One region of the Thalassospira sp. MCCC 1A02898 genome, then DNA from elsewhere that is predicted to be linked to it. Evidence: riboswitches for the same ligand, from Rfam matches in the RefSeq annotation. Region 1 holds a riboswitch; each other region holds the start of a gene.
What was found. A riboswitch is a leader RNA that binds a small molecule or an ion and turns the genes downstream of it on or off. The one in region 1 is predicted to bind cobalamin.
Positions count from the first base shown of each region.

Region 2: another riboswitch for cobalamin. It lies ahead of AUQ41_RS03765 (methylmalonyl-CoA mutase family protein); the one in region 1 lies ahead of cobU (bifunctional adenosylcobinamide kinase/adenosylcobinamide-phosphate guanylyltransferase).
Region 3: another riboswitch for cobalamin. It lies ahead of AUQ41_RS06855 (ABC transporter substrate-binding protein); the one in region 1 lies ahead of cobU (bifunctional adenosylcobinamide kinase/adenosylcobinamide-phosphate guanylyltransferase).

Region 1 covers NZ_LPXK01000001.1:243,114-254,035, reverse strand. Annotated here, with positions in the region: gene rfaE1 (D-glycero-beta-D-manno-heptose-7-phosphate kinase) at 1-825, opposite strand, end outside; gene AUQ41_RS01120 (D-sedoheptulose 7-phosphate isomerase) at 879-1,463, opposite strand; gene AUQ41_RS01115 (UDP-glucuronic acid decarboxylase family protein) at 1,495-2,451, opposite strand; gene AUQ41_RS01110 (hypothetical protein) at 2,685-3,914, shown strand; gene cobT (nicotinate-nucleotide--dimethylbenzimidazole phosphoribosyltransferase) at 3,963-4,997, opposite strand; gene cobS (adenosylcobinamide-GDP ribazoletransferase) at 5,207-6,019, shown strand; gene AUQ41_RS01095 (histidine phosphatase family protein) at 6,050-6,661, shown strand; gene AUQ41_RS01090 (hypothetical protein) at 6,682-7,320, opposite strand; cobalamin riboswitch at 7,872-8,063, shown strand; gene cobU (bifunctional adenosylcobinamide kinase/adenosylcobinamide-phosphate guanylyltransferase) at 8,121-8,660, shown strand; gene cobW (cobalamin biosynthesis protein CobW) at 8,695-9,735, shown strand; gene cobN (cobaltochelatase subunit CobN) at 9,835-10,922, shown strand, end outside.
Region 2 covers NZ_LPXK01000001.1:839,613-850,534, reverse strand. Annotated here, with positions in the region: gene AUQ41_RS03805 (response regulator) at 80-1,303, shown strand; gene AUQ41_RS03800 (HD domain-containing phosphohydrolase) at 1,316-2,518, shown strand; gene AUQ41_RS03795 (nitrogen regulation protein NR(II)) at 2,518-3,939, shown strand; gene AUQ41_RS03790 (YnfA family protein) at 3,936-4,256, opposite strand; gene AUQ41_RS03785 (asparaginase) at 4,273-5,283, opposite strand; gene AUQ41_RS03780 (Lrp/AsnC family transcriptional regulator) at 5,395-5,874, opposite strand; gene phhA (phenylalanine 4-monooxygenase) at 6,015-6,914, shown strand; gene AUQ41_RS03770 (response regulator) at 6,972-7,394, opposite strand; cobalamin riboswitch at 7,681-7,860, shown strand; gene AUQ41_RS03765 (methylmalonyl-CoA mutase family protein) at 7,996-10,032, shown strand; gene scpA (methylmalonyl-CoA mutase) at 10,035-10,922, shown strand, end outside.
Region 3 covers NZ_LPXK01000009.1:29,148-40,069, forward strand. Annotated here, with positions in the region: gene AUQ41_RS06845 (AraC family transcriptional regulator) at 1-893, shown strand, start outside; gene AUQ41_RS06850 (glucan biosynthesis protein) at 896-2,497, opposite strand; cobalamin riboswitch at 2,670-2,873, shown strand; gene AUQ41_RS06855 (ABC transporter substrate-binding protein) at 3,099-4,124, shown strand; gene AUQ41_RS06860 (iron ABC transporter permease) at 4,165-5,241, shown strand; gene AUQ41_RS06865 (ABC transporter ATP-binding protein) at 5,238-6,038, shown strand; gene purD (phosphoribosylamine--glycine ligase) at 6,077-7,360, opposite strand; gene xseA (exodeoxyribonuclease VII large subunit) at 7,476-9,152, shown strand; gene AUQ41_RS06880 (M23 family metallopeptidase) at 9,152-10,006, shown strand; gene AUQ41_RS06885 (gamma-glutamyltransferase family protein) at 10,022-10,922, shown strand, end outside.

The sequences.
Region 1 (10,922 bases):
ACCGGCACCCGAAACGTCGAATACTTCGCGGGCTTCGGTTGGAAGGTGCAAAGCCTCGCCATCCTTGGTGACAAGCGTCATGCCATCCTGACTGCGGGTAAGCAGGACATTCTCGACCCCGCATTCGGCGATGATCTTTGTCGCGGCGGCGATGGCATCTTCGTCGCTGTTTACCGCAATGCCAGTTGCCGCTTCGGCCTCTGCGCGGTTGGGCGTCACCACTGTGGCACCACGATAGATGCTGTAGTCATTGCCTTTTGGATCGACGATGACGGGTTTTCCGGCTGCACGTGCTGCCTTGATCGCCGCTGCAACGACATCGGCATGCAAGACACCTTTGCCATAGTCAGACAGAATGATCGCTGCAACATCCCCTGCCAGCTGACCCGCGAGTGTCGAAAGATTGCTAATCGATGCTGGTGCAATGGCGCTGGTGGTTTCATTGTCAGAGCGCAACAATTGCTGCCCGCCCGCGATATAGCGGGTTTTGATCGTTGTCGGACGGTTGCGCTCGGTCTGGATATAGGGCTCAACACCCTTGTCAGCGGCAACATATTCCATAACTTCGCGGCCGGGCAGATCGTCGCCAACAAGCGACAGGAACTGAACCGATGCGCCAAGGGCTGTGGCATTGCGTGTAACGTTACCCGCACCCCCAAGCATGGCACTTTCGCGCTCAACCCGGATGACAGGGATGGGCGCCTCCGGCGAGATGCGGGTGACCGAACCATAGACAAACCGGTCAAGCATGACATCGCCAATGCAAAGGACTTTGGCATCAGTCAGTTGTTCAACCTGTCGGGCCAGATGGCTAAGATCGGTCATGGTCGCAATTCTTTGTTCTGTCTGAGTATTCAGGCGGTTTTGCAGCGCGCCGGTTATTTCTTCGTCAGGCCTAGCGTATGTTCAAGCGCACCGACCAGCATCTGGCCAATCTGTATATGCATTTCCTGGATGCGGGCGGTGGTGTTGCTTGGTACGATCATCAGCGGATCACACAGATCAACCATGTCACCACCGGTCTTGCCAGTCCAGCCGGTCGCAATCAGGCCCATTTCCTTGGCCTTGGCCAGACCAAGGTTGACGTTCTTGCTGTTGCCGGATGTTGAAATGCCAATCGCAACGTCATCCGGCTTGCCAAGCGCCTCGATCTGGCGCGAAAACAGGTGATCAAACCCAAAATCGTTACCGATCGCGGTCAAGGCCGAGCTGTCGGTGGTCAGCGCAATCGCCGGAAGCGCGCGACGATCATGGATATAGCGAACCGTGAATTCGGTTGCGATATGCTGGGCGTCCGCGGCCGACCCGCCATTGCCGAAAAACAGCAATTTGTTGCCATCATTAAGGGCGTCGGTGCAAATCTCGACCAGTTCGATAAAGGCATCGCGGGTGGCTTCACGGGTCTTGTTGACCAGATCAAGATGCTCGTCAAACTCGGCATCGAAAAAGGCTTTGATATCCATCACGCGTCCAAATCCAAAAGAAGTCGTCGTATTAGCCGTGTTTCGCAATCAGATTGCGGAAATACTCAATTGTCGAGCCGAGGCCATCTTCAAGGCTTACAGTCGGTTCCCAGCCATCAAGTGTGTTTCGGGCAAAGGTAATGTCGGGCTTGCGTTGCAGAGGGTCATCGGCCGGAAGGTCTTTGAAGATCAGCTTTGATTTGGCGCCGGTCATCTCAATGACGCGTTCTGCCAACTCACGAATAGTGATCTCATATGGGTTGCCAAGGTTCATCGGCCCGGTAACCGATTTATCGGTTGCCATCAGGCGAACAAAACCCTCAATCAGGTCAGTATAGAAGCAGAAGGATCGGGTTTGTTGGCCGTCACCGTAAATGGTGATGTCTTCGCCATGCAGCGCCTGGATGATGAAGTTCGATACCACACGGCCGTCCTGCGGATGCATGCGCGGGCCATAGGTGTTGAAGATACGGGCGACCTTGATATCCAGACCGTGCTGGCGGTGGTAATCAAAGAAAAGCGTTTCAGCACAGCGCTTGCCTTCGTCATAACAGGCGCGCGGGCCGATCGGATTGACATTGCCGCGGTAATCTTCGGTCTGCGGATGGACTTCAGGATCGCCATAAACCTCGCTGGTCGAGGCCTGGAAAATCTTGGCGCCAACGCGTTTGGCGAGACCCAGCATGTTGATCGCACCATGCACACTGGTTTTGGTCGTCTGGACCGGATCGTGCTGGTAATGGATCGGCGAAGCCGGGCACGCAAGGTTGTAAATCTCGTCGACTTCAAGATAGAGCGGGAAGGTAACATCGTGGCGCATCAGCTCGAAATGCGGTTTATCGAGAAGATGGACAATGTTGTCCTTGGTGCCGGTGAAGAAATTGTCGACGCACAGAACGTCATTGCCTTCTTCAAGCAGGCGTTCGCACAGATGAGAACCAAGAAAACCTGCGCCACCGGTTACCAAAACGCGCTTGCGTCGCCACATATCGTCTCTGACCTTACTACTCTGATATCAAAACGGGCTGAAACTAGCAGCTTGGTTGGCGGAAAGCTACGACTTATCTTTTCTTGGACGTGTCTGAAATTCCCCAATATTCGGGTTTGGTTTCAACATGCATGAATGCTAAATACATAACCTGTTAATGCACCGGCGTTATCGTGGTTCGGGCAGATTAGCGGCTGTGATTCCGTCGAAACAATTCTCTGGTCATTGCATTTATGTCTGATAGTTCACTTCCATCGCCCGAAGCCTTCCTCGTTGACTATGTGCGACGCCTTGAGCGGCGCAAGGATGGCGTTGGTGCGATTCATGTGCATTTTTCCAAATTGCTGCCATTTAACCGGCGTGACCATCACATCCGTACGGCGATTACGGCGTTTGAAGAGATCGTACCGGAAGTCACCGGGCGTATTTTCACCCTGTCCAACCAGGATCTGATTTTCATCTTTGATGCCGCAGAGATGGACGAGGTGAATGCTGTCATTTTCCGGCTGAAATTTCTGTTCAACGACGATCCACTGATCAGTGATGGCAAGGATGAAAGCGGCGCGCCCGCGACCTTTACAGACTATTTCGATGTCGGGCAGCAATATAAAGAATTCCTGCATCTGACACAGTTGCTGGTCCGCGCCAACGCCAATCGCCCCAAAATCGTCAGCAAAGCAGCCGAGCGCCATAATGACCATCCGGAACTCAGTGATGATCGTGCGCCGCTGACGCCGAAGATCTTGGGGCGCATCGATGAATCGCTTCGGCGTGCGGATCTGTCCAACCTGATGCGTCGACAGGCCATTTGTGCTGTGGTGGGCGATGCGAACCCGACGCCGGTTTTCCATGAATTGTTCATCTCGATCAAGGATTTGCAGGATACGCTGCTGCCAGATGTCAATGTTCTCTCGAACCGCTGGCTGTTTCAGCATCTGACCGAAATTCTGGATCGGCGCATGTTGTCGCTTCTGACCCGATCAAATGACGCATCAGTGACCGGGTCAGTCAGCATCAATTTGAACGTCTCGACATTGTTGTCACCGGACTTCCTGACGTTCGATAGTAACGTCAAGGCCGGGCAGCGTGGGACAATCGTGCTTGAGCTCCAGAAAATCGATATTTTTGCCGATCTTGGAGCATTCTTCTTCGCGCGCGATTTCTGCCGTGATCGTGGCTATCGCATCTGTATCGATGGCATCAGTTATCTTTCGCTTCCCTATATCAACCGTAACAAGCTTGGCGTTGATATGATCAAGATGCTGTGGGATCCGGAAATGGAAAACATGGACGAAGAGCATCGCGAAGCCATGCGCGCGGCAGTCGCAGAGTCCGGCGATACCCGCGTTATTTTGTGCCGTTGTGATGACGAACGCGCTATCAAGTTTGGTCATTCCATCAATATCACCATGTTCCAGGGCCGCCATGTCGAGCATCTGATGAACGAACGGACAAAAAAATAGCGCCAGATTGCTGACGCTATTGGGTGGTCTCACTTGTAAGGCTGGGGATCAGGCCTCTTCCTTGCCATCAATCCCGGCTTTTTCAAAGGTCGCCATGCCGGTGTGGCATTCTGCGGCCGCGCGCAAAAGCGGGATGGCAAGTGCTGCACCCGATCCTTCGCCGAGGCGCATGCCAAAATTGATCAGTGCTTCCTTGCCAAGTTTCTCAATCAACCGCGCATGTCCCGGTTCTGCCGATACATGTCCGACCAGACAATGATCAAGTGCATCGGCGCGCATCGCAGCCAATACAGCAGCCGCCGCACAAGATACATAACCATCAAGCAATATCGGAACCCGTGCAAAGCGCGCTGCAATGATGGCACCGGCCATAGCAGCAATTTCGCGTCCGCCAACACAGCGCAGAACATCCAATCCGTCATGCATCTGGTTTTTATGCAGGATGATGGCATCACCTACGACGCGCGTCTTGCGATCAAGGGTAGTGTCATCAATACCTGTTCCCCGGCCCGTCCAGTCCGAAGCATTCCCGCCATAAAGTGCATGGGAAATTGCCGCCGCCGATGTGGTATTGCCAATGCCCATTTCGCCAGGCACAAAAAGATCCAGTCCCTTTTCAATTGCACTCATGCCAAAGGCCATCGCCTCAGCACAGCCTTCGTCATCCATCGCCGGTTCGTGGGAAAAGTCGTTGGTCGGGATTTCAAGGGCGACTTCCATGACGCGGAGTTCGGCATCGACAGACTTGCAAATCTGGTTGATCGCAGCCCCGCCATTGATGAAGTTTTCGACCATCTGCTGGTTCACGCTGGCCGGGAAGGCCGAAACGCCCTGCGCAACGACACCGTGACTGCCGGCAAAGACGGTAACGCGCGGGCGCGACATGCGCGGGCGTGATGTTGCTTGCCATCCTGCCAGCCAAAGGCTGAAATCCTCAAGCCGTCCAAGCGATCCGGCTGGCTTGGTCAATGTCGGTTCGCGCTGGGCCACGGCGGCCTGCGCTTCCTGATCGACTTCGGGAAGTTCGGCCAGAAGCGCACGAATTTCCTCAAGATTTTGGGGCGGATGTTTCGGGTTGAACATTTTGGTCTCCGGCTGGCGACAAAGGTGCCTAACTAGTGTTCCGCTTGGCTTCCGGGATGGTAAGGATTAGGCTCGGAAACCAATTGTGTAAGGCGGTTCAGGAAGTCGGGCCAAACTAGGCCCTGACACTATGCCCGGGCGCAACAGATTGCCAGTTTGAAAATCGGAAATTTATGCTATCCAAAGATCATAACCAAAACGAAACAAATATGCAAAGCTCGGATTCATCTGACAAACCCACCCCTGAGGCAGCGACAGATGACCCCGTCGAGGTTTCGCCTATTTCCGATTTCTGGCGCGCCTTGGCATTGCTGAGCCGTGTTCCGGTCAAGGGTATCGAGGATTTCCGCGCTGAGGTGATTGCAAGATCGGTCTGGTCTTGGCCGCTGGTTGGTTTGCTGCTGGCTGGTTTTGCCATGCTGCCGGCGATGCTGGTCTATTACCTGACAGCTAACATCCTGATTTTTGCGATTGTCGCCTTGGCATGCATGGTTTTGTTGACCGGATCAATGCATGAAGATGGCATCGCGGATTGTGCCGACGGGTTTGGTGGCGGGTTTGAGCGGGCGCGCAAACTTGAAATTATGCGCGACAGCCATATCGGTACATATGGGGTTGTTGCCCTGATCCTGTGTTTCGGCCTGCGTCTGATTTTGCTTTTTGCAGCGGGCGATGCCGGTCAGGCAGCGATCCTGTTTCTGGTGATGGCAATAACATCACGGGCGGCAATGCCAGTCGTGATGCATATCTTGCCTCCGGCGCGCGCCGATGGTTTGGGCAAGGGGGCCGGAACGCCAAATGTGATGATGGTCGGTTTGGGTGTTGGCCTTGCTTTGATCCTGTCGCTTGTTTTATCGGGTCTGTTTGCGACGATGGCCATTCTGATAGGCGGACTTTTGGCGGTGGGTATTGTTGCGGCAGTCGCGAAATGGCAGATCGGCGGGCAGACTGGCGATGTCCTGGGGGCAACCCAGATCGTGACCGAACTGTTTGTCGGTATCGCGTTTATTGCCGCCCTTTGATCAACCAGAACAGCAACAAGAAGGAATGCCGTGAGCAGTTTGAAAATAACCCGCTGGTGGCTGGTGCGTCACGCGCCGGTCCAAAATCCGAAACGGCTGGTCTATGGCCAAAGTGACATGCCTGCCGACCTTTCCGATGATAAGGCACTGGCTGCCCTTGCCAGACAATTGCCGGTCGATGCCGTCTGGGTGACCAGCCATCTATCACGTACGCATGATACGGCGCGCAGTCTGCAGGCCTTCATGGACAAAGACGTAACGCCGCAGGCTGAAAGCGGCTTTGCAGAACAGCATTTTGGTGATTGGGAATTGCAGAACTGGAACGATCTGCCCAAGGGGGAAACAACACGGTTTTGGACCGACTTCGCCCGCCAACATCCCCCAAAGGGTGAAAGCTTTGCCGATGTGGTTGGTCGTGTCGGCCCCGTCTTTGGACGATTGAGTGCGGATTGGGCGGGCAAGGATATTGTCGCCGTCGTTCATGGCGGCACCGTGCGCGCCATGCTGGCCAATGCGTTGGGTTTATCCCTTGAAACCGCATTGGCATTTCATATCGACACGTTGGGGCTGACCACGCTTGAATATATCGACGGGGTCGACGAACCGGGCTGGCGCGTAACCGCTGTCAATCAGCGGTTTTAAGGAGCTTACGGGGTTTTCCGTCAGGCAGAGGCCAGCTCGATATCGGATGCCATGTCATCAAGAGCGTGTTCTGCCAGATAGCGGTCAATCATATCCGGGTTCAGATCATGCTTTTCGCAGATGTCGAAAACATCGCGCAGATAGGCCTGATAATAGGGCATCGGACGGCTGCGTGATTTGCTTCGCAATTTGGCAACATTCGGGAAATCACTGGCAAAGGATGCGTTTTCGATTACCTGAATGATGGTGTCATCAATGATGGCAGCCGGCATTCCGCAATAAGTCTTGCCGCAGGCAGACAACATCTTGCTGGCAGTCGGAACAGAAATGCCTGGCTGGGAAAGCAGCTCGTTCAACTCGTCCTGTCCGAAATCCGAGATCGACATCAGGGTCACAAGGGTTGGCATATCGCGCACAAGCAACGACAGCGCATTGACGCGAATGCCGCGTTCATGGGACCAGATGATGGTTGCGATTACACCTTTTGAGGCATCTTCGGCAAAGATGTCACGCACATCGCGCCGTGCCAGAGTGATCTCGCCATCGGTTGCGTGCTGTTCAAGAAAATCCTGAAATGACCGATCAGGACTGTTCAGACGGTCCAGCAATCCCAGCCACATGTCCTTGCGAGACGATGTGGTCCAGGTTGGCGCGTTCATCTGTCGGATTTTGGATAGGTGAGAACGTATTGCCATTGGTCTTGAAAAATCCAGATTACCCCAAGAGTTTCGGTACAGTATTTCCTGCAGCCAGCCGGGTGATGAGTCTACTTCCCGGGTTTTCGCCAGATTGCGGATTGTTCCGTCTTTAGGGTCAGGACCTATTAATTTGATTTGAATGGCAGGCGTTATATTTGCGAAATCCAAGGAAAAGCCCGCCGGGCGGGTTGGTATCCCGCACAAGGGATTTGACGCTGGAGTTTGCAAATATAACGCCTGTCCTTCGGATTAATCGGATTTGCACGGGCTACTTTGTCGTAAAACCTTGAAAGATAAATATCTTCCTGCAGTTTTACTCCGCGTATCCGCGCAAATCTGTTTAACCATTCAAACCAAATTAATAGGTCCTGACCCTAGTTCCAACGCAACGGTTTGATGTTGGCTGAAATGGTATGACCTCTCAAGCAGACAATTCTTACAAATACTGACCTTCCGATTAGGGTGGGGTGGTAACGAAGGGTTAAGTGCCGAGAATGACCTTTGGCATTTTTTGCAAACCTGCTAGGTTCGGCGCATCGTTCGGTGATGGGAAATCGGTGCAAGGCCGATGCTGCCCCCGCAACTGTATCGGGTTGGGAGATCCGGGTCGGTGCCAATGCGCCAGACCAGCCACCGGGAAACCGGGAAGGCGGATCGCTTTCATGCCCGCAGCCAGGAAACCTGCCGAAGGTGTCACTATTCGAAGGAAGGTGACGACGCAATCGGGCCTCGGTGGGAGGCTATGGCGAGGAAGAAACGGGATGACCCAGACTTTACCCCCTGACGGCCCCTCTGGCGGGACGCATCTGATCCTTGGCGGGGCGCGATCCGGCAAAAGCCGGTTTGCCGAAAACATCATCAATCAGGCGGGCGGTGGCACATATATCGCAACCGGGCGTGCCTGGGATGACGAAATGGCCAACCGCATTGATCTTCACAAACAATCACGCGGCGATCTCTGGCAGACACTCGAGGAACCGGTCGAACTTTGTTCGGCACTGCAGACCTGTAATGTCACAGGCGGCAAGCCTGTTCTGGTTGATTGTCTGACCTTGTGGCTGACCAACCTGATGCTTGAAGACCGCGACATTGATGCCGAGATCGCAGCTCTTTGTGACCTGCTGCCAACCCTTGATGTGCCGGTGCTGCTTGTCTCAAATGAGGTTGGCTTTGGCATCGTGCCGGAAAATGCGATGGCGCGGGCCTTTCGCGATCACGCCGGACGCCTGCATCAACGCATTGCCGAGTTTGCAGACAAGGTCACCCTTGTGGTGGCCGGCATTCCGATGCAGGTCAAATAGTAACATAAAGAATTGAATTTTAAGGATTTCAGAAATGGCACAATTGGGCAAAATCCCGGCAACCGTCATTACCGGTTTTCTGGGCGCTGGCAAAACAACGATGATCCGCAACATGCTGGAAAATGCCAATGGCAAACGCATTGCGCTGATCATCAATGAATTCGGCGATCTAGGTGTGGATCGCGGTATCATCAATGGCTGTGGCATTGAAGGCTGCGAAGAGGATGACGTTGTTGAACTGGCAAATGGCTGCATCTGCTGCACCGTGGCTGATGACTTTCTGCCAACCATCCAGGGCCTGATTGATCGTGATACACCGCCTGATCATATCGTTATCGAAACATCTGGTCTTGCCCTGCCAAAGCCGCTGGTAAAGGCGTTTAACTGGCCCGAAGTCCGGTCGCGTGTGACCGTTGATGGTGTTGTGGCGGTTCTTGATGGCGCTGCCCTTCGTGATGGGCTGTTTGCCCATGACCATCATGCGGTACAGGCCCAGCGCGAAGCAGACGAAAATCTTGATCATGAAAGCCCGCTTGAAGAACTGTTCGAAGAACAGCTTCACTGTGCGGATATGGTGGTTCTCAACAAAACCGACCTTTTGACCGATGCTGAACGCAGCAAGGTCGAAGCCGATATCCGCGCAGAGCTGAAAAAGCCGTCGGTCAAGATTATCGCGACCGAACATTCCCGGGTTGAAAATGCCATCCTGCTTGGTCTGGGGGCCGCAGCCGAGGATGACCTCGATAGTCGTCCAAGCCATCATGACGATGGTCACGAACATGATCATGATGATTTCGACAGTTTTGTCGTTTCGCTTGACGCGATCAGTGATCCGGCCAGCCTTGAAAAGCGCCTGATTGATGTCGTGCGTCAGTTTGACGTGCTGCGCATCAAGGGTTTCCTGGATGTGCCCGGCAAACCGATGCGCCATGTGGTTCAGGGTGTTGGTGAACGTTTTCAGCGCTATTTTGACCGTCCGTGGGCCGATGGCGAAAACCGCCGCTCGGAATTGGTGGTGATTGGCCTGCATGGTCTGGATCGCGCTGCGATCGAGGCCGCCATCAAGGCCGCCTGATCCAATTTAAACTGATCGAGCTCACCTGAAACCGGATGCTAAAAATCATCCGGTTTCGGCCTGTTTGAAGACCAAACGCACAAGGATACGGATCGCGCGATGCATCTATTGGCAGCCCAGCCCGGAATGGTGACAGATGGCAGTGAGGCCGTCGACCTTGGACAGCAACCCGGCGATGTGGTGATCCTGTCTGCGGCCGAGTCTGAGCTGGCCTGCCTTGCCGGGGCGCAAGCGCGGCTGGTCGATGCATTTGGCGATGAAACCCCGTCACTGCGTCTGGCAAGTTTGCTGCAGCTCGGCCACAACATGTCGGTCGATCTTTATATCGACGATGTACTTTCCGATGCCAAATTCATCATCGTGCGCATTCTGGGCGGGCGCGGCTATTGGGATTATGGCATTGAACAGTTGGTTGCACTTGCACGTGCCAAGGACATCCCATTGCTCCTGTTGCCCGGTGATGATCAACCCGATGCGGAGCTTTTGACGCTTTCGACCGTTAAGGGGCGCGAATATCAGAATATCTGGCGCTACCTGATCGAAGGCGGACCGCAAAATTCCGAGAATTTACTTCGCCTTATATACGAAAAGTTAAATTCAAGCGTGAATTGGAACTGGTCACCGGCGGCCCCGCTGGTCAAGGCCGGGGGCTATTGGCCCGGCAAGGCGCAGGCAAGCCTTGATGAAATCCGGGTTAATTGGGTGGAAAATCAGCCGGTTACACCGATTATCTTCTATCGTTCACTGGTACAGGCCGCCAACCTGGATGTTATTGACGCGCTGGTTGAGGAAATTTGTGCCAATAGCCTGAATCCATTGCCGGTTTTTGTTGCCAGCCTCAAGGATCCGTTGGCTGCGGCATTGGTTGAGGACTGGTTGACAGAAACCAGCGCCGATTTGATCCTGAATACCACCGGCTTTGCGATATCTGTTCCGGGGGCAGAACGAAAAAATGGTCCGTTTGACGCGGTCGATGCCCCGGTCTTTCAAGTGGTGCTGTCGGGCGGTGGCGAAGAAGCCTGGCGCGAAGGTGTGAATGGTCTGGCCGCGCGCGATATTGCGATGAATGTGGCGCTTCCCGAGGTTGATGGCCGTATCCTTTCACGTGCTGTGTCATTCAAGGGATCGGCGGGAAAAGACGAGCTGACCCAGATTGACCTGGTGAAATACATCCCCGTGCGGGATCG
Region 2 (10,922 bases), 600 kb from region 1:
GACCCTCCACATATGCGGACTATCAAAGATCCTTTGCAGGCCCCATGTATAAGCCATGGAGCACACGCATGAGGTGAAAATGAGCGTCATCCTTTTTGTCGATGATGACAAAAATATTCTGGATGGTTTGCGTCGCCGGTTACGCTCGGTCCGGTCCGGCTGGGAGCTGCATTTCGCGCATGACGCGGAAAGCGCCTTGGCGAAGGCTGCCGAAATGGAACCGGATGTCGTCGTTTCCGACATGCGCATGCCCGGAACCGATGGCGCAGAGCTTCTGACCATGATGCAGGAAAAACACCCGCATAGCGCGCGTATCATTCTTTCGGGTTTTGCCGAGGAAGAGGCAATCCTGCGCACGGTTGGCCCGGCGCATCAGTATCTGGCCAAACCGTGTGATGATCAGATGCTGGTCGAAACCATCGAGAACGCGCTTGATCTCCGTAACCTTCTGACCAATCCGGACCTGCGTGCACTTGTTGGCGGGATTGATGCACTTGCCTCCCCGCCGATAACCTATACTAACCTTGTCAAGGCACTGGAAAATCCGCTGACCAGCAACGAGCAGCTTACCGCCATCGTGGCCTCGGACATTGCGTTGACCGCCGAGATCCTGAAGCTGACCAATTCGGCCTATTTTGCGGTCAGTCAGAAAATCACATCTGTCTCACAAGCCATCCGCATGATTGGCGTCGATACGCTTAAGGCGCTTGCGCTGTTTATCGGTCTGTTTCGCAGTTTTGACGGCCCCAAGCCGGCGGTCACGCGGATGATGCAACTGTGCAAACGCAGCCAGCAACTTGGTGTTGTCGCCACCTTGATCGCCGAGCAGGAAAAGCTTCCGAAGGAAGTGATCAGTGTCATGGCCGCTGTTGGGATGCTGAGCCATACGGGCAGTTTGATCCTTTATGCCTATCGCGCCAATGAAATGGCCGAGGTCATCAAGCGGGTCGAAACCGAAGACATTCCGATCAACGTTGCCGAACGTGATCAGTTTGGCGCAGCCCACCCGGAAATTGGTGCGTACCTTTTGGGCCTGTGGGGCTTTCCAAGCGCCATGGTGCAGACGGTTGCCTATCACCATCGCCCGCAAGACACGCGGCATACCGAAATGAACGCGCTTAGCGCAATCTATATCGCCCAGCATCTGGCACGCGAAGTCGCCATTGAAAGCCGCACCGGTCAGGCCCCCGAAAGCCGCATTGACCTTGAATATCTTGAACGTCTGGGAAAAGCCGACCGGTTGCCGGTTTGGCGCGAAATTGCCCGCGTGGTCGAAGAAAAATACCGCGAAATGGACATGTAAGGGAGAGAGATGATGACACAGAATCCCCCTGTACTCTTCGTTGATGACGATGAAAACCTGTTGATGGGACTTAAGCGCAAGCTGCGCGGCAAGTTCGATTTCGAGACAGCGGTCGGCCCGCTTCAGGCGCTTGAGAAAATCAAGGCGGGCAACAAATATGCGGTTTGTGTTGCCGACATGCGCATGCCCGACATGGACGGTGTGAAGCTACTGGCCGAGGTTGCCAAACTCAGCCCCGACACAGTCAACATGATGCTGACCGGCAATGCCGACCAGCACACAGCGGTCGAAGCAATCAACCGGGGGCATATTTTCCGCTTTTTCAACAAGCCGTGCGAGGACGAGGACCTGATTGCCGGTGTTAAGGCGGGCTTGCGGCAATATCAGTTGATCACCGCGGAAAAGGCGCTGATCGAACAGACGCTGGCGGGCAGTGTAAAGGTCCTGACCGAGGTACTGGCACAACTTAACCCGGCGATTTTTGGTAAGGCGATGCGCGCCAAGCTGTGGTGCGACACCATTGCCAAACAGATCGGCTACCCGCATCCGTGGGAGTTGGGGCTGGCCGCGTTGCTGGCGCCCATTGGCTATGTCTCCCTGCCGCCGGAAATCCTTGCCCGTCTTGGCGATGAAAAGCCGCTTCAGCCGCTTGAACGTGACGTGGTCCGTCGCACGCCCGAGGTGGCACGCAAACTGATTTCCAATATCCCGCGGCTGGAACAAGTTGCCGGCATTGTCTATCTGCAAAACCGCAATTTTGACGGATCGGGCTTCCCGGCCGAAGGGCCGCTTGGCGCGGAAATTCCGTTGGGTGCGCGGGTCCTTCGGATTTTCAACGACCTTGGCAAAATTGTCGAAAGTGATCTTGTCGTCAAACAGCACTTTGACGAGTTGCGCCACAAGCCCGAACGCTATGACCCGGAACTGCTGAACCAGATCGAGGCGATCCTTGCCCAGGAAGACCCGTCCTATGACAAAGTCGCCTATCCGACCGGGACGGAGCATGACATTTACCTCAAGAACCTGCGGATCGGGGATTTCCTGCTGACCGATATCGAAACCCGCGATGGGCATATCTTGCTGACCCATGGCAACTACGTTTCCGAGATTCAGATCCAGCGGCTGCGCGTTTTTCAGGAACTTCACCAGTTTCATGAGCCGATTCGTGTCCGGCGCGGCGGGCATGACCAGGTTGCCGGGGGCGGAGAGGCCTGATGTCTGAGAAGATTGAAAACCTGCATGACACCAAGATCCTGAGTGGCACATCCGATCTGACATCGGGGGCGGACCTTCTTGAGGCAGCCAAGGAAATTGATGCGCCAGAAGACGTTCGCGCCCACTTCCTGGCACTGATGGGCGAGCAAAAGCGCCGCAAGCTCGAAACCATGCAGCGGCTCAAGACCATTCTTGATAGCGTTGTCGAGGGGATCCTGATCATTGATGCCACTGGCATGATCCAGGACTTCAACAAATCAGCCGCCGAAATCCTGCGCGCAACCGGCGATGAGTTGCTGGGCACTTCGGTCGATGTCATGTTCATTGATCGCAAGGCAACCGTGCGCCACAAGCTTTTGAACCGCTGCATCAATATCAGCAGTGGTGTGCTGAAATATGACTATACCGAAACCATGGCGCAGCGCCTTGATGGCGACAGCTTTCCGATGGAAATCATCGTAAGTCCTGCCAATTTCGCCTCCGAGATGAGTTACCTTTACATTTTCCGCGACATCACCCGACGCAAGAATGCGGAAGTCGCGCAAAAGAAGCTTGAGGAAGACCTGCGCGAAGCCCTTAAACTTGAGGCGATTGGCCATCTGGCAGGTGGCATTGCCCATGAAATCAACACACCCAGCCAGTACATCCGTGATAACCTGAAGTTCCTCAATGACAGTTACGGGGCGCTTTCGCGCATGCTTGGTCTAGCCTTGCAGACCTTGTGGAAAAACCGCGCAAATTTGCCGCCAAATACGTTTGAGGATTTCGCCCGACAAATGCGTGATTCCGATCTTGAATTCCTGCTTGAAGAAATCCCGCATGCCACCCAGCAATCCCTTGATGGCATCAATCAGGTGGCACGCATTGTCCTGTCGATGAAGGAATTCTCCCACCCCGGCGGGACGGAAAAAACCACCACCGACATCAACCGGGTCCTGTCGAACGTGATTGTGATTTCACGCAATGAATGGAAACACAATGCCGACATCACCGAGGAATTCGATCCGGAAATCCCGCATATTCCGTGCCACATCAACGAGGTCAATCAGGTCTTCCTCAACCTGATCGTCAACGCGGCACAGGCCATTCAGGCGGCCGGGCGCAAACCCGATGAAGGTCACATCACGGTCAAGACCACGTCGCTTGATGACAGCATCCTGATTTCGATTTCCGACAACGGAACCGGTATAGCCAAGGAAAACCGGTCAAAGGTGTTCAACCCGTTCTTTACCACCAAGGAAGTTGGCAAGGGCACGGGACAGGGACTTTCGATCACCCATGACATCGTCACGGTGCGCCACGGCGGGCGCATCTGGTTTGAAACCGACATGGGAAAGGGAACGACATTCCGCGTGCTTCTGCCCGCCGAAGACCGCACCGGCAAAAAGTCCGACGAAAAATCCGAAAAAACCAAGACCTAGCGCGGGGCAAACAGGATGATCCCGGCCCCCAAAAGGCAAACCAGCAATCCGGTTACATCCCAGCGGTCGGGGGTGGTGCGTTCAACCACCCACATCCAGAAGATCGATGCCGTGATGTAAACCCCACCATAGGCCGCATAGGCCCGCCCGGCAAAGTCGGCCTCAACCCGGGTCAAAATCCAGGCAAAGACAATCAGGGATGCCACACCCGGCACGACCCAAAGGATCGATTTCCCGGACCGAAGCCAGGCCCAGAAGGCAAAACACCCGGCAATTTCGGCAATCGCCGCAAAGATATAGGCCGCAATGCTTTGCATCTGTTCCCCGTTTTGATCAGAAGGCCGGGCGCAAGTCCCCGGCATATTTGCCCGCCCAGTTGGTCAGAACCGGGGTCAGGTATTTTTTAAGGACCTCGGCCTTGGCGTCATCAATCACGCCATGTTTGCGCAGGATCGCGCCCATCGCAACTTCTGCCCCGCGCTGGGTGCCATCATCGATCTTAAGCGCCACACCAAGCCCCTGTTTGGGGAAGGCCGCGCAATAAACACCCTCTGCGCCGACCTTGACCAGTGCATCTTCACCGCATTCTTCCATGATCCCGGTGCAAAAACGCCCGGTTCCGGCAACCATGAAGGGCGCATTTGCACAGCCCTTGCGGATGCGCTTGATCGCATCAATGCGTTTGGCATCAAGGCCAACTGGGTCGGCCATGCGCGCCATGGCAAGGCCCAGATCACGCAACCGCATGCCGATCACCGGAATGCCACAGCCATCAATGCCGCGCGGGGTCGAAGACAGATCGCAATCGCCCATTTCTTCCAACACCTTGATCAGGCGTTGCTGAACCGGATGGGATTCTTCGATATAGCCGCTCGGATCTTCGCCCAACTGCTGCGCGGTCGACAGGAACCCGGAATGCTTGCCAGAGCAATTGTTGTGCGCCTTGGTCAGGCTCACATGATCGGACGCCTGTTTAATCGCGGCATTCAGGCTGAGTGAATAATGCGGGGCGCATTCCAGGGTGTCGACCGAAAGACCGATCTTCTCCAACCATGCCTTGACGGTTTGGGCGTGTTCTTCCTCGCCATTATGCGATGAGCAGGCAAGGGCGATGTGTTTGTCCTCAAGCCCGAAGGCCTCGACCGCGCCGCTTTCAACAAACGGAATGGCCAGAAGCGGCTTGATCGCCGATCGCGGATACATCAGCGCATCAATATCGCCCCCCTGATCAACCACCGTCCCGTCAGACGTCATCACGACGTAACGGCCGCGATGGAAACTTTCGACCATATCGCCGCGTGTGGCTTCGACAAGGATCGGGTTGGCAGCGATTGACTGAGGCATTTTAAAGCTCCGGCTTTGGTGGGTTGATCAGTCTATGCCTGAAACACCGGTGAAAAATCAAGTATGGCAAATCTTGCAACTGCGAAGGTGACCGCCATCTGAGGGCTGCCGTTAAACACCTTTCGGCAACGGTATGGCCGTCAGGTTCTTGTATTCCTTCAAAACCAGACTGGATTGCACATCACGCACATTGGGCATTGAAAGCAACTGATGGGTGACAAAATCGCCAAAGCTTTCGATATCGCGCGCCACGGACACCAGCAGAAAATCCTGCCGCCCCGTCATCGCCCAGCAGGACAGAATTTCCGGAAGGTCATTCATCGCGCGGGCGAAATCCTCCGCCCCCTGTTCGGTATGGCTTTGCAAGCGGACCTGAATGGTCGCCAGCACCCCAAAGCCAAGTTTCTTGCGGTCCAGAAGGGCGACCTGACGTTTGATCACACCGGATGCCTCAAGCTGTTTGACCCGACGCAAACACGGCGATGGGGACATGCCGACCATTTCAGCCAGTTGGACATTGCTGATGGCGGCGTCCTTTTGCAGGGCCTGCAGAATCCGGACATCGGTCGCGCTTAGCGTCACGTCGGTCATTTTAAACCCCAAATCAAACCAACAAGGTCACAATATGCACATCATAACCGATTTGGACGCCTTATTGGCCAGAAAATGACATTAGAGTTGATGTAAAATGATCCTTGTAAATCGGCAATAGAACCCGAAAGAGGACGGCCATGAATCAGGGAAACGATCTGCGTGGTGATTACAGCCACATCAATGACGACTACACCATCGATCAGGACTGGAGCACATATACCGAGGCCGAGCACGAACTATGGCGCAAACTTTATGACCGCCAATCGCGCATTTTGCCCGGCTATGCAGCCGAGGATTACATTCGCAATCTGATGAAACTTGATGCGGCGGATCAGATTCCGCATTTCGGCCGGGTCAGCGAGAAGCTCCATGCGGCGACCGGTTGGCATCTTGTCGCGGTTCCGGGGCTGGTGCCTGATGATGTGTTTTTTGACCATCTTGCCAATCGGCGGTTCCCGGTCACGGTCTGGCTGCGCAAGCCCGAGGAAATGGATTATCTGGTCGAACCCGACATCTTCCATGACTTTTTTGGTCATGTGCCGATGCTCTATGACCCGACCTTTGCCGATTATCTGGCGGCCTATGGCGCCAAGGGGCCCGAGGCCATTGCGATGGGCGGCCTTAAACAGTTGGCCCGGATGTATTGGTACATGGTCGAGTTTGGCCTGATCATGACCCCGCACGGATTGCGCGCCTATGGGGCAGGCATGTTGTCATCGCAAACCGAAACCATCTATTCGGTCACCGATCCCACGCCAAACCGGGTGGCGTTCGAGCTTGAACGCGTCATGGGCACGGATTATGCGATTGATGATTTCCAGAAAACCTATTTCGTTCTGGAAAGTTACGATCAGTTGTTTGACGCGATGAATGTGCCAATGGCCCCGATCTATGATCGGCTCGCCAAGAAGCCTGCGATTGATCCGGCAACCACCTTGCCGACAGACCGGATTTATCATGTGCATGGGGCCGCAGACAGCATCATTTCGCTGGGCGAGGAGACCCACAGGACCCACAGACAACAACGCCCTGCGTGAGCAGGGCGTGGCGATCCGTTTAGGACTGATCAAGGCAGGGCTGGTCTCCCAGCACTCCTAGCAGGCACTGATGGAATGACCCAGCACCCGATTGAGTTGCTCAAGCACCACTTTCGGGCTGGCGTCCTTGCTAATGAAATCGGCCGCCCCAAGCGCATCGGCTTGTGCGCGGGTGTCGGCATCATAATGGGCCGAGAAGAAGAAAACCGGCACGTTTTGGCTGTTGGGATAGCGGCGGCGAATTTCGCAGAACGCTTCAAAGCCGCTCATACCCGGCATTTCAATATCAAGGATGATGGCACGGGGATAAAGCCCGTCCAGCTGATCAATCAGATCATCGGCACAATCAAAACCGGCCACGTCATATCCTGCCCGACGCAACACTGTTTCAAGGGCTGCCTTGGCGCTGGGACTGTCGTCGGCGAACGCAACCAGTCCATCAGGACAAAATTGCGACGGCATGGCGCTGAGCGCGTTCATGGATGGCGATACTCCGAGTTTTGGGACAAGTCCAAACTGACAGACGAAAATGTCAAATTGGTTAAACCCGCCAAATTTTTGCCACGCAATGTTCCGGCTTCACCCCGATCTCGCACCCGTGCCGCGAAAGTATAAGGCCGCAATGATCGGAACCATGCGGCGCGCAAACCACGAACAGACGTGCAAAACCCCAATGTTTCCGCCGACATAACGTTACGGAAACCTGATTTGTCGGGATCGATATCCGTCTAAATAGGTATTTCCATGCCTATTTACGGAATTAGGGACAGGTGCTATAAACCGCCATGTCGCGAATGTGACCGGAAAATAGGATCGGGAATCCGGTGCGGCCGTGCCTTAGCGCACTTTGGCCAAGCCCGGAACTGCCCCCGCAACTGTAAGCGTAACGGCCTTTCTGCAGGCTTTCTCGCGAGTCAGAATACCGATGGTGTTTTCTTGGCATGAAATGGGCCGGGCGGGGTGTACCGGGTACTGGGAATCCGTAGTAGAATAGAATTTGGCAACGTTCCGTGCCCGACGCCATATAAAGACCCCATATGGAGTCGCATCAAGGCCGGGACACACCAAGCCGGGAGAAACCATGTCCGACCCGCTAAAGCTCGCATCCGAATTTCCATCTGCTGATTACGCAAGTTGGCGCAAGCTTGCCGAGGAGGCCCTTAAAGGGGCGCCGTTCGAAAAGAAGCTTGTCACCAATACGCTTGATGGCTTTTCCGTTCAGCCGATCTATACAAATGACGATCAGGATGACGCGACCCGGCTGATCCACGAAGTTCTTAATGCCACGGTCGAGCCGCGCGAAACCGTCACCGGGTGGGATATCCGCCAGCTTCATACCCATCCCGATCCCAAGGCCACCAATGCCGCGATCCTTGAGGACCTTGAAAATGGGGCGACCTCGATCACGCTAAAGCTTGACGCCGCCGCCCGCGCCGGGCGCGAAATCAGTTCTGCCGAGGTGGGCGTGGACGGAATTGCCATCCATTGTCTGGCCGATCTCGATACTGCCCTTGAGGATGTTTACACCAACCTTGCCACCGTCGGCCTTGACGCCGGGGCGGCAGGTGTTCCGGCCGCCGCACTTCTGGCAGCCCATATCGCAAATACCGATGGTGCCGACGAAGCCGCACCGGCCTTTAACATCGACCCGATCGGGACGCTGGCATCTACCGGCACCCTGCCCTGCGGCGCGCAGGACGCGGTTGATCATACGGCAAGCGTTGCGGTCGAGCTGATTGATCTGTTCCCGCTGGCGACCGCGATTTCGGTGAATGGCGCGCCATATTACAATGCCGGGGCCACCGATGGTCAGGAACTGGCCTGTTTGCTGGCAAGCGGGGTGACCTATTTGCGCGCCCTGACCGACGCCGGGATGGCGCTTGATCAGGCCGCGGGTGCGATGGTGTTTAACGTTGCCATCGGCACCGACTTCTTTGCCGGGATCGCCAAGCTGCGTGCACTTCGCATGATGTGGAGCCGCGTTCTGTCGGCATCGGGTGCCGAGGATGCAACGATTACGATCAATGCGGTTTCGGCCGAAATGGCCCTGACCAAGGTTGATCCGTGGGTCAATATGCTGCGCACCACGGTGACAAGCTTTGCCGCCGGTCTTGGCGGTGCGGATAGTGTGACCTGCCTGCCTTATGATCATCTGATTGGCCTGCCAGATGGCTTTGCGCGTCGTATTGCGCGCAACACCCAACTGATCTTGCAGGAAGAAAGCAACGTGCACCGGGTCATCGATCCGGCTGGTGGTTCGTGGTTTATTGAAAACCTGACCAAGGAATTGGCGAAGGCCGCCTGGTCGAAATTCCAGTCCCTTGAATCTTCGGGGGGTATTCTAAGTGCCCTTGCCAATGGCAGCCTGAAGACCGAGATCGAGACCGTCTGGAATGCGCGCGAAAAACGCCTGTCCACCCGTCGTGATCCGCTGACCGGTGTGTCGGAATTCCCCAATATCACAGAAGCCAAGGTAATCTGTGAAAAGCCGGACCTTGAGACGATCGTTGCAGATGCCAAGGCCCGCCAGACCAAGTTTGATGGCACGGTCGGCAACAGCCTTGATGCCATGATTGAGGCCGCCCGCGCCGGTGCCACCATCGGGCATATGTTTACCGATCTTTATGGCACCAGTGCCGCGACATGTATCGGTGCCATGCCTGCCCATCGCCTTGCCGAACGTTACGAGGCACTTCGCAAACGGTCTGATGCGCACGGATCCTTCCCGCAGGTCTTCCTGGCCAATCTTGGCAAGATCGCACAGCACACGGCACGCGCGACCTTTGCCCGCAACTTCTTTGAAGCCGGCGGGATCGAGGCGATCACCAATAACGGCTTTGCCAATGCGGATGATGTTGCATCCGCCTTTGGCAAAAGCGGGGCGAAGATCGCCATCATTTGCGGATCAGACCCGCAATATGCCGACATGGCAGCCGACGTTTCCAAGGCACTGAAATCCAAAGGAGCCAGCATGGTTTATCTTGCTGGCCAGCCGGGCGATGCGAGGTCGGCTTACGAAGCAGCCGGCATTGACGAGTTTGTCTTTGTCGGGGCCGATGTCCTTGCCATTTGCGGTGCTGCACTTGATCATCTTCTTGGCAAACAGGGGGAGAAATAACCATGACCCGCATTCCTGATTTCTCCGACCTTCCGCTGTTTGACGGCGCATCCGCCGGTGCCAAGGACCCGTTTGAAAGCACGCCCTGGACCACGCCAGAAGGCATTGATGTCAAATCATCCTATGGCCCCAAGGATCTGGATGGCATTGATCATTTAAACACCATGCCGGGCATGCCGCCGTTTTTGCGTGGCCCCTACCCGACCATGTATGTGCAGCGTCCCTGGACGATCCGCCAATATGCCGGTTTCTCCACCGCCGAGGAATCCAACGCGTTTTATCGCCGCAACCTTGCCGCCGGGCAAAAGGGGCTTTCGATTGCCTTCGATCTGGCAACCCATCGCGGCTATGACAGTGATCATCCGCGCGTCGCAGGTGATGTTGGCATGGCCGGTGTGGCGATTGACAGCATCTATGACATGCGCACGCTTTTTGATGGCATCCCGCTTGATGAGATGTCGGTTTCCATGACCATGAACGGTGCGGTTCTGCCGGTGATGGCGCTTTATATTGCCGCCGCCGAAGAACAGGGTGTGAAGCACGAACAGCTTTCGGGCACCATTCAGAACGACATTCTGAAAGAGTTCATGGTGCGCAACACCTATATCTATCCGCCGAAACCATCGATGCGGATTATTTCGGATATCTTTGCCTTTACCTCGCAAAACATGCCGAAATTCAACTCGATCTCGATTTCCGGCTATCACATGCAGGAAGCCGGTGCGACGGCTGATCTTGAGCTCGCCTATACCCTGGCCGATGGCATCGAATATGCCCGTGCCGGTCAGGCAGCAGGCCTTCCGATTGATAAGTTTGCGCCGCGTCTGTCGTTCTTCTGGGCGATTGGCATGAACTTCTTTATGGAAATCGCCAAGATGCGCGCGGCCCGC
Region 3 (10,922 bases), on a different contig from region 1:
GCCTGATTGACAAATACTGCGAGGCGGATGGTGCGGTGCGCACGGCTGTTGAGCCGGTCTGGATGTTCCGATCAACCGGTCCGACCCTTAAGGTGCCAACGATCTACAAGCCTTGCCTTTGTCTGATTATCTCAGGCGCAAAGGAAGTCACGCTGGGGGATGAGCTTTATCGTTATGAGCCCGGCCAACTGCTGGCCGCGTCGGTCGATTTGCCACTTGTTGGCCATGTGACCCTGGCGGCCAAGGATGCGCCGTATCGCAGCCTGTCACTTGATCTGGATGCGAAGATCCTCGGCGAACTTGTTGCCAACATGGATATCAAGATGGGTGCAGACGGCGAAAGTACACGCGGGCTTTTTGTCGAAAAGACAACCGAAAGCCTGACCGATGCTGTCTTGCGGGTGGTTGAGCTGCTTGATCGTCCCGATGATGTGCCGGTGATGTTGCCGCTTTTGATGCGCGAAGTGCATTACCGCTTGTTATGTACCGCCAAGGGGGCGGCGATTGCGGGTCTTGCCATCGGCGGCAGCAACATGCAGCGGATTTCGGCAGCGCTTCAACTGATCAAGGATAATTTCGACAAGCCGCTTAAGGTGGAAGACTTGGCAAATCGCGCCAATATGAGCCCGTCGTCCTTCCATCACCACTTCAAGCAGGTGACAGCCATGAGCCCGCTTCAGTACCAAAAGCGGCTCCGCCTGACCACGGCGCGTCAGATCATGCTGGCCGAAATGAAGGATGCCGCATCGGCGGCCTATGCGGTCGGGTATGAAAGTGCGTCACAGTTCAGTCGCGAATATGCCCGCATGTTTGGCGCACCGCCAATCCGCGATGTCATGTCGATCCTTGGGCAGGGCGGGGCCAGCCAGTCTGCCGATATGGCCCCGCACTAACCCTAGCCCTGTTGCTGGTTGCCAACGGCCGGCAGGTGCTGGAACATCCAGGTTTCACTTAAGGGGCCGTCACCGCGTTTCAGATACATCCGCAGGTCAACCGGATCTGTGCCCGCGGCCTTAAGGTCAAAGGCCGCCCGCCAGATGCGGGTATCCATGATCGGTTCGATCTTGGTGCGCACAATCTCCCCGCGGGAGGATGTCACAACCACTTCGGGGAATTCGCCGTAGGCAAGCGTTCCCAGAACCTCACCCTCGAACTCGACGGAAAACTTGATTTCGTCCTTGGGCCGGTTGGTGCCGGGCTCCCCGCCACGGCCCATGCGGGTTGCGGTTGCGGTTGCCAGTTCCTTGACCGGGAACGGGTTATGGGCCTGCCAGTACAGACGGTATTTGAACTGATAGCTGTTGCCCGCCTTGGCGGGGCCATTCGGGACCCAGAAGGCGGCAATGTTATCGTGGATTTCATCGTCGGTCGGGATTTCGATCAACTGAACCGCACCGTCATTCCACTCGCCTTGCGGTTCGACCCACAGGCTGGGGCGGCGGTGATAACGCACACCATCCAGATAGTTTTTCACATCGCGATCGCGCTGCATCAGACCAAAACCACGCGGGTTATTGTCACCAAACGCTGATGCGCGGATGGTTTCCGGGTTGTTCAACTGTCGCCAGATGCGTTCGCCGCCGCCGGTCCAAAGCTCCAGCCCGTCGCTGTCATGTACTTCCGGACGCCAGTCAAAGCGGAACGATTTGTTCTGTTCGGAATACCAGAACATGCTGGTCAGCGGTGCGATGCCAAGCCGTTCGATGTCTTTGCGCAAGAACAGATGTTTTTCGACATCCATCGTGACCCCTTCGCCGCGATAAAGCAGGAATTTATAAGCACCCGTGATGCTGGGCCCATCCAGCAGGGCATAAACCGTCACAGGGTCTTCGGGATTTTTGGCTGGTTCGATAAAGAATTGACGGAAATCGGGAAATTCTTCGGGAACCGAGGTCGCCGTATTAACCGCAATGCCGCGCGCCGACAGGCCATACTGGCCTTCATCCCCAATGGCGCGGAAGTACGATGCGCCAAGAAACGCTGCCCAGTCCTGGGTTTTCCAGTCATCGCGTGCCTGATTTTCATGCAGGCGGAAACCGGCAAAGCCGCTATTGGCGGGCAGTTGGCGGGCAATGCTGTCTTCGGGCATGTCAAAGTATTCGGGCTTGTAGATCACTTCGCGTGCCTGACCACTTTCCAGAAGATACATATGCACCGGTTTGGCGAAATACATACCCAGATGGAAGAAGGTCAGCGGATAGGTGCCTGATCCATCGGAAAACGGCGAATGGTCGCGTTTGTAATGCAGCTTGCCATGGGTGTCGTAATCGATCTTGCCGACAATTTCCGGGTTTGGCGCAACGGGTGCTTCATATGCCGATGTGGCCATGGATTTGGCGCGTGCAATCAAATCGGCAAAATCAAACGGCTGTGCCGAACCCAGATCAAGGCCGTCGACATCTGCCAAAGCATGCTGATAGATCGACATTCCCGGCAGGATAAGACCGGCTGCCGCGATGGATTTCAAAAAGCGTCTGCGTTCAACAGAAGTCGTCATGTTCATCACATTCCTGTGGTTTGAGGTGTCGGGAAAGCATACCCGGCAGTGTGGAGGTAATCGGGATGAAACATGGCAAATTCAAGGTCGTATCAATTGCTTTTTATGCATGGAGCCTTGGCGTTAATGCCGCTGGTGGTCTGCCAATTTCCTTGACCGTGTTTTTGGTTTAATCTAACCGTGACGTGTCGGTATCCGAATATCGGATAAAGGGAATTCGAGATGGGCCGAATATTGGCTCATTAACCGAAGCTGCCCCCGCAACTGTAGGCGGCGAGCATTTTTCTGACCAATGCCACTGGGATCAACCCGGGAAGGCCAGGGAAAATGCGTTGACCCGTAAGCCAGGAGACCTGCCGACACGAAGACGACGGACCGGGCGGGGTGCCCCGGAGAATGTCGGTACGTGTCTTGGCCCAACAGTTTAGCCCAGGTTTTCTAAGCTTTAAGGCCGGCATCTTCCGCCATCTCCTGACACTTTTGCCAGTCCATTGACAGCAGCAAAAGTGATGTTATGTTATAACATAACATTTGACGATGTATTGAAACTGGATCATCCAAAGCGGTCCCGGATCAACGCATCAGCAAGAGGGAACTAAAAGTGATCAATCACGATAAACGTGTACTGGCGGTCGGGGTGTTTGCCGCTGGTCTTATTTCTTCTGTTTCATTTGCGTCCGCAACCGAATATCCGCTCAGTATCGAGAACTGTGGGACTATGTTGCAATTTGATGCGGCCCCGGATCGCGTGGTGTCGCTGGGCCAAAGTACGACCGAAATTCTTTATTCGTTGGGCCTGGCCGACAAGGTCAAGGGTACGGGTGTCTGGTTTGGCCCGGTGATGGATGAATTCAAGGACGTCAACGCATCTGTGCCGCGTCTGGCCGACAATGATCCGGGGTTCGAAACCGTTGTCGCGCAAAAGCCGCAACTGGTTGCCACCCAGTATCAGTGGCATGTCGGGCCCAAGGGCACCGTCGGCACCACCGAACAGTTCAACGAACTGTCCATTCCGGTCTACACAGCACCTGCTGATTGTGTCGGCAAGGACAATGCCGGTGGCGGTGACGGGGTGCGGCATGAAGGCTTCACCATGGATCTGATTTATCGCGAGATTTCCGATCTGGCGCAAATCTTTGATGTCGAAGATCGCGGCAACGCACTGATTGCCAGCTTGAAGGAACGTCAGGCGAACTCATTGGCGCGTGTGACGGCAAGCGGCCATGACAATGTTTCTGCCGTCTTCTGGTTTTCCAGCCCTGAAATCAACAGTGATCCCTATGTGGCGGGCAAAAACGGTGCAGCGGGCTATATCGCAGGTAAACTTGGTGTTCGCAACATTATCGACAGTAATGAAGAATGGCCGACCGTTGGCTGGGAAACCATTGCGCGCGCCAATCCTGATATCATCGTGATTGGTAAAATGGGCCGTCGGCGTTTTCCGGCCGATGACTGGCAGGTCAAGATGGATTTCCTGAAAACCGATCCGGTCGCTAGTCAGATGAAGGCGGTGCGCAATGGCAATATCGTGGTGATGGACGCCCAGTCGATGGATCCGACCATCCGCCTGATCAATGGTATTGAAACACTTGCCGCAGCCGTCGAAAGACTGAGTGCTTCGAACTGACCTGCACTGCCAAAGGCACCTGATATGCCCGGAGAATTCAATGTTTGAAACAACGCCAGTGCAGCAGCCGGTTCAGCCACCTCGGCAATCGCTGGCGGGGCGGGCATATCTTGTGCGGGCCGGTGTCAGTCTTGGCGCCCTGGTTTTGCTTGTTGGCGTCATCGCGATGGCCGCGGCCAAGGGGGAAACGCACATTCCCCTTGGCACCGTCTTTCAGACCATTGCCAATCATCTTTGGCAGGCGGGCTATGACGTTGATCCGATTGATGCCGGGATCATCTGGAATTACCGGATATCGCGCGCCATGGTGGCCGCGGCCTGCGGGGCGTCCCTTGCGCTATCGGGCGCGGTTTTGCAGGCGCTTTTGCGCAATAGTCTCGCGGATCCGTACTTGCTGGGCATATCGGCCGGGGCATCGACCGGTGCAGTCAGCGTTGCCATTCTGGGGTTCGGCGCGGGGATGGTTTCCCTGTCGCTTGGTGCCTTTGTCGGTGCGCTGGTGGCATTCGGGTTTGTCGCCCTTTTGGCCATTCCGGCCGGGCGCGGGGCCGGTGCCATCATTCTTGCCGGGGTTGCCGGATCGCAACTGTTTAACGCATTAACGTCATTCATCGTGACCAAGGCCGCCACGGCGGACGAGGCACGCGGGGTGATGTTCTGGCTGCTTGGTAATCTAAGCGGCGTGCGCTGGCCTGATGTCTATCTGGCGCTGCCGGTCGCCGTCATCGGCTTGCTGGTCTGCCTTTGGTATTCGCGGGCGCTCGATGCCTTTACCTTTGGCGTGGAATCGGCGGCATCCCTTGGTGTGCCGGTGCGTCGGGTTTATGTGGTGTTGATTGCCATTGCCGCCTCGATGACGGCCGTCATGGTCAGTATTGTCGGGGCCATCGGCTTTGTCGGATTGGTTATTCCCCATGCCGCACGGTTCTTTGTCGGGACACGGCACGGATTTCTGTTGCCGGCATCGGCCCTGATCGGGGCGGTGTTTCTTGTGGCGGCCGATATTGTATCGCGCATCATTCTTGATGGTCAGGTCCTGCCCATCGGGGTGATCACGGCGCTGATCGGTGCACCGGCCTTTGCGATCATCCTGTGTCATGGGCGGGTATTGCGATGAGCCTTGAATTACGCAATGTCGGCTGGAATGCCGGATTCAAAAAAATCATCAGCGACGTGTCGCTTCGCGTGACACGGGGAGAGTTCCTGGGTGTGATCGGGCCAAACGGATCTGGCAAAACCAGTATGATGTCGGTCTTGGGCGGTATTCGTGCGCCGTCGACCGGGCAGGCATTGCTGGGGGACCAACCGATGAAGAAAATCGGTCGGCGCAACCTTGCCCGTCATATCGGCTTTGTCGAACAACAGGCCGATACCATCGACCGTATTACCGTGCGCGATGCCGTCGCGCTTGGTCGAACGCCGTACCTTAGTTTGCTGACACCATGGTCAGGGCACGACGACGCCATAGTGTGTGAAGCCCTTGCCAGTGTTGAAATGGGGCCGTTTGCGGACCGGATGTGGCATACGCTTTCGGGCGGTGAAAAGCAGCGCGTTCACATTGCCCGTGCCTTGGCCCAGCAACCCGATTTCTTGTTGCTTGATGAACCGACCAACCATCTTGATATCCATCATCAGCTGGGCTTGCTTGAACTGGTGAGTGCACTGCCGGTAACCGTGGTGGCTGCTTTGCACGACTTGAACCATGCGGCGATGTTTTGTGACCGGATTGCGATGATGGATGGTGGCAAGCTGATTGCACTTGGTACACCCGAACAGATTTTGACATCGCAAAACCTTCGCGATGTTTTCGGGGTTGCCGCCGATATCGAGATCGATGATCAGGGTCGCTGCCACATCCGCTATCACGCCGGAAACCAGAAATCTTTGGCCATAAAAAAAGACCGGGTTGCGTAACCCGGTCTTCGATTTTGGTAGCTTGGTTTGCTTGCGGCTTAGCCCTGTTCGCGGGCAACCGCGCGCCAGCCGATATCGCGGCGGCAGAAACCACCATCCCAATCAATCGCATCAACCGCCTCATAGGCACGTTTCTGCGTTTCGGTCACCGTCGCACCGCGCGCGGTCACACCAAGAACGCGGCCACCGGTCGCAATCAGCTTGTCGCCATCCATCTTGGTACCGGCATGCAGGACCTTGACCTTGTCCACGGCGTCCGCCGCCGGAACGTTTTTGATCTCGGTGCCTTTTTCGTAGGATCCCGGATACCCCTTGGCGGCCATGACAACGACCATGGCGGTTTCATCGTGCCATTCCGGTTTGACTTTATCGAGGGTACCGGTGGCAGCCCCTTCAAGGATATCAAGCACGTCTGATTTCAGACGGGTCATCAGCACCTGACATTCCGGGTCGCCAAACCGAATGTTGTATTCGATCAGCTTCGGGTTGCCCGCATCGTCAATCATCAGACCGGCAAACAGCACGCCCTTGAACGGATGGCCTTCGTTGGCCATGCCCTTGACGGTCGGGATGATAATTTGATCCATGACCTTGGCTTCGACCGCATCGGTAAAGACCGGGGCCGGGGAATAAGCACCCATGCCACCCGTATTGGGGCCGGTGTCGCCTTCGCCAACCGCCTTGTGGTCTTGGGCTGCGACCAGCGGAATGACGTTTTCGCCATCACAAACAGCAAAAAATGAGGCTTCCTCACCTTTGAGAAATTCCTCGATCACGATTTCCGCGCCAGCATCGCCAAACTTGCCGCCAACCATGCATTCTTCAATCGCAGCAAAGGCTTCGTCATTTGTCATACAAATGGTCACACCCTTGCCCGCCGCCAGACCATCGGTCTTGACGACAATCGGTGCGCCCTGCTTTTCGACAAATGCCTTGGCGTCTTTGGGATCGGTAAAACGGCCATAGGCAGCGGTCGGCACACCGAACTTTGCCACCATGTCCTTCATGAAGCCCTTGGAGCCTTCAAGTTGCGCGGCTGCCTTGGAACAGCCGAATGATTTGATGCCCACGGCATCCAGTGCATCAACAAGGCCCGCAACAAGCGGGGCTTCGGGGCCGACAACGACCAAATCAACTGCGTTGTCCTTAGAAAAATTTACCAGACCATCAATGTCGCCATCGGAAATCGCAACGCATTCTGCCGAATCCGCGATACCGGCATTGCCCGGTGCACACCACAGTTTGGAAATGCGCGGGCTGCGCGCAATTGCCCAGCACAATGCGTGTTCACGTCCGCCGCCGCCAACGACCAGAACCTTCATGACTTTATCCTTCGACTTGTCCGATTGCTTGATGGTCCATGCGCGATGAACTAGGCTAGACCCAATTGCCACCCCGCAAAATTATTAGGCGGGCTTTTAGCATAAAGTACCCTTGATGACGCAAGATTTGTTCGACCCTTATGCCCCGGTTCCCGAAACGCCTGTAAAATCGGGAAATGCGCCCGAATTTTCGGTTTCCGACCTGTCAAACGCGCTGAAGCGGACTGTGGAGGATGCGTTTTCGTTCGTGCGGGTGCGCGGCGAAATTTCCGGGTTCAAACGCGCCAGCAGCGGGCATATGTACCTTGCGCTGAAAGACGACAAGGCGGTGATTGATGGCGTCTGCTGGCGCGGGCAGGCGGCCAAGCTCGGCCTTGTTCCCGAAGACGGCATGGAAGTCATCGTTACCGGGCGCCTGACGACATTCCCGGGCCGCTCAAAATACCAGATCGTGATTGAGACGATGGAAGTCGCTGGAGAAGGCGCGCTTTTAAAGCTTCTGGAAGAACGCAAAAAGAAACTCGCCGCCGAGGGGCTTTTTGATCCCGACCGCAAAAAGCCGATCCCGTTCCTGCCTGATGTGATTGGCATTGTCACATCGCCAACCGGGGCTGTGATCCGCGATATCATGCATCGCCTGCGCGATCGGTTCCCGCGCCGGGTTTTGCTGTGGCCGGTGCTTGTGCAGGGGCAGGGGGCGGCCGAACAGGTGGCCGAAGCCGTGCGGGGCTTTAATGATCTTCTGCCTTATGGCCAGATCCCGCGCCCGGATGTTCTGATTGTTGCGCGCGGTGGCGGATCGCTTGAAGATTTGTGGTCGTTTAACGAAGAAGTCGTTGCCCGTGCTGTGGCCGAGTCTGATATTCCGGTAATTTCGGCGGTCGGCCATGAAACCGATACCACCCTGATTGATTTTGTTTCGGACCTGCGGGCACCGACGCCCACCGGGGCGGCGGAAAAGGCCGTACCGGTCCGCGTCGAGCTGATTGGTCAGGTCGAGGAAGACGGCCTTCGTCTGGCCCAAGCCGTCCGGCGTTTGGGCGTTGAAAAGAAAACAGCGCTTGAAAGTCTGGCCCGTGGTTTGGGCGATCCCAAACGCATGCTTGAGGAACGCAGCCAGACCCTTGATAACTGGGCAGATCGTTTGCCGCGCGCAGCCGTCAATGTCACGCAACAAGCCCGCGCACGATTGAACGAGGCAAGTGCCCGACTGGTCAGCCCGCGTGAACAGCTTTCAGAAAAGCGCGGACGTCTGGAAAATGCGGCATTGCGTCTGGATGGTGCGATGAAATCCGCCCTTCAGATGCAGAAATCCCGCCTTGATCGGGCAACTGCGGGCCTTCGGCCCAGTGACGCCAAACGCGACATTGCCCGCGCCGACAAACAGATCATTGATCTTGGCGCGCGTTTGCAGGGGGCGGTTCGCAATACGCTGACGCGTGAGGCAGAGGGACTTGCACGCTATGACCGGCTTTTGGAAAGCTATTCCTATCGCAATGTGTTGAAACGCGGGTTTGCCGTTGTGCGCGACGGGGACGGCAATCTTGTTGGTAAATCGTCCGATCTCGTCACAGGTCAGACTTATGATCTTGAGATGGGCGATGGCATTACCCCGGTGACGGCGGGCGAAGGTGTTGCGACGTCAAAGCCCGTGCCGGGCAGGGATGATAGCGCTACCATCGCAGATCAAAACGCCGCCATATCTGCGCCCGAAAAGTCCGCCAAACCCAAACCGGCGAAGAAGAAAAATCCAAGTCCCAAAGACGATGACAGACAAGGGAGCCTACTGTAATGCGTATGACCATTTCCGGCATGCTGGCCGCAGCGGGCCTTTTGGCGGTTAGTCTTTCTGTTCAGGCGGCCGAGCCGACCTATCAGGGGCAATTTGTTCAGGGCGGGATTGTGTTCGGGCAGACAGATGCCGGATCGGAAGTGCTTCTGGATGACGAGGCGATTGATACCATAGCACCCGATGGCCGGTTTGTTTTGGGGTTCGCGCGCGATTACGAAGGCCCGGCACGGGTCAGCATCCGGCATGCCGATGGCAGTGTCGAGGCGTTCAGTTACGAGATCGGTGATCGCGAATTCAACGTTCAACGGATTGACGGGCTGGCAACCAAAATGGTGACGCCCGATCCGGAAGTTATCAGCCGCATTCAGGATGATTCACGCCAGGCCCGCGAAGCACGCACCGAACGGTTTACCGAGAATTTCCTCGAAAACGGCTTTATCTGGCCAGCCGTTGGCCCGATCAGCGGGGTTTATGGATCACAACGCATTCTGAATGGCGAACCGCGCGCACCGCATTGGGGTGTTGATATTGCGCTTCCGACCGGAAGCCCGGTTGTTGCCCCGGCGGATGGGATTGTGACGTTGGCGCATCCCGATATGTATTTTTCCGGTGCGACACTGTTTATCGATCATGGGCTTGGTGTGGTGTCGGCGTTTTTGCATCTGTCGGAAATTGATGTGCAGGTCGGCGACGTCGTCAAACAGGGCGATTTGATCGGTAAAATCGGTGAGTCAGGTCGTGCGACCGGGCCGCATCTGGATTGGCGGGTCAATGTCGGGGCGGCACGGGTTGATGCACAGTTGCTGGTGCCACCGATGGAAGAAGCGCAAAAGACCGCGAACGCCAGTCAGTAACGGGAAACACAAGCCATGAAAACCCACGGGGCCGTTGCCGCAGGACACGCCGTTACCGCAGATGCGGCGGCCCGTGTGCTTGACGAGGGTGGCAATGCCTTTGACGCGGTTATTGCCGCGATGTGGGCCGCCTGTGTGGCAGAGCCGGTTCTGGCATCGCTTGGCGGCGGCGGGTTTGTCATGGCCAGGCCAGCCGGGCAAACGCCAAGGCTGTATGATTTCTTTGTCGAAACCCCGCTTGAAAAGCGATCGCGTGAAAACCTTGAATTTGAAAGCCGCCTTGCGACCTTTGCCGGTGGCGTAACCCAGGAATTTCATGGTGGCTATGGATCGGTGGCAACGCCGGGTGTGGTGGCGGGGCTTTTTGCCGTCCATGACGATCTTGCCAAACTGCCGATGGCAAAACTGGCGGAGCCGGCGATCCGTGCGGCGCGCGATGGCGTCGAACTTGATGCCTTTCAACGCTATGTCATGGGGATTGTCGAGCCGCTTTTGGGCTTTTGCGCCGAAAGCCGCAAGGTGTTTGGCAAGGCAGGCAAAACCGGTGCCGATGAGTTTGAGCTGCTTGATGCCGGTGTGCTTCATCGGCAACCCGATCTGGCAGACAGCATCAACTATCTGGTCGAGAACGGGGCAGAAGGATTTTATCAAGGCGACCTTGGTGCCGCCCTTGTGCGCGGATGTGCCGAGCATGGCGGATATCTGACAGCACAGGATTTGGCGGGCTATCGGGTGCTTCTGCGTGATCCACTTTTGGTCTCCGGACGCAAGGGGCGGTTTGTCCTGAACCCGCCACCGGCATCGGGTGGGGTTCTGGTCGGTTTTGGCCTTAAGCTTGCGCGGGAAATGGCATTGGGCGCCTTTGGCTCGGAACGCCATCTTGAAGCGGTATCGCGGATCATTCATGCCACCGGCT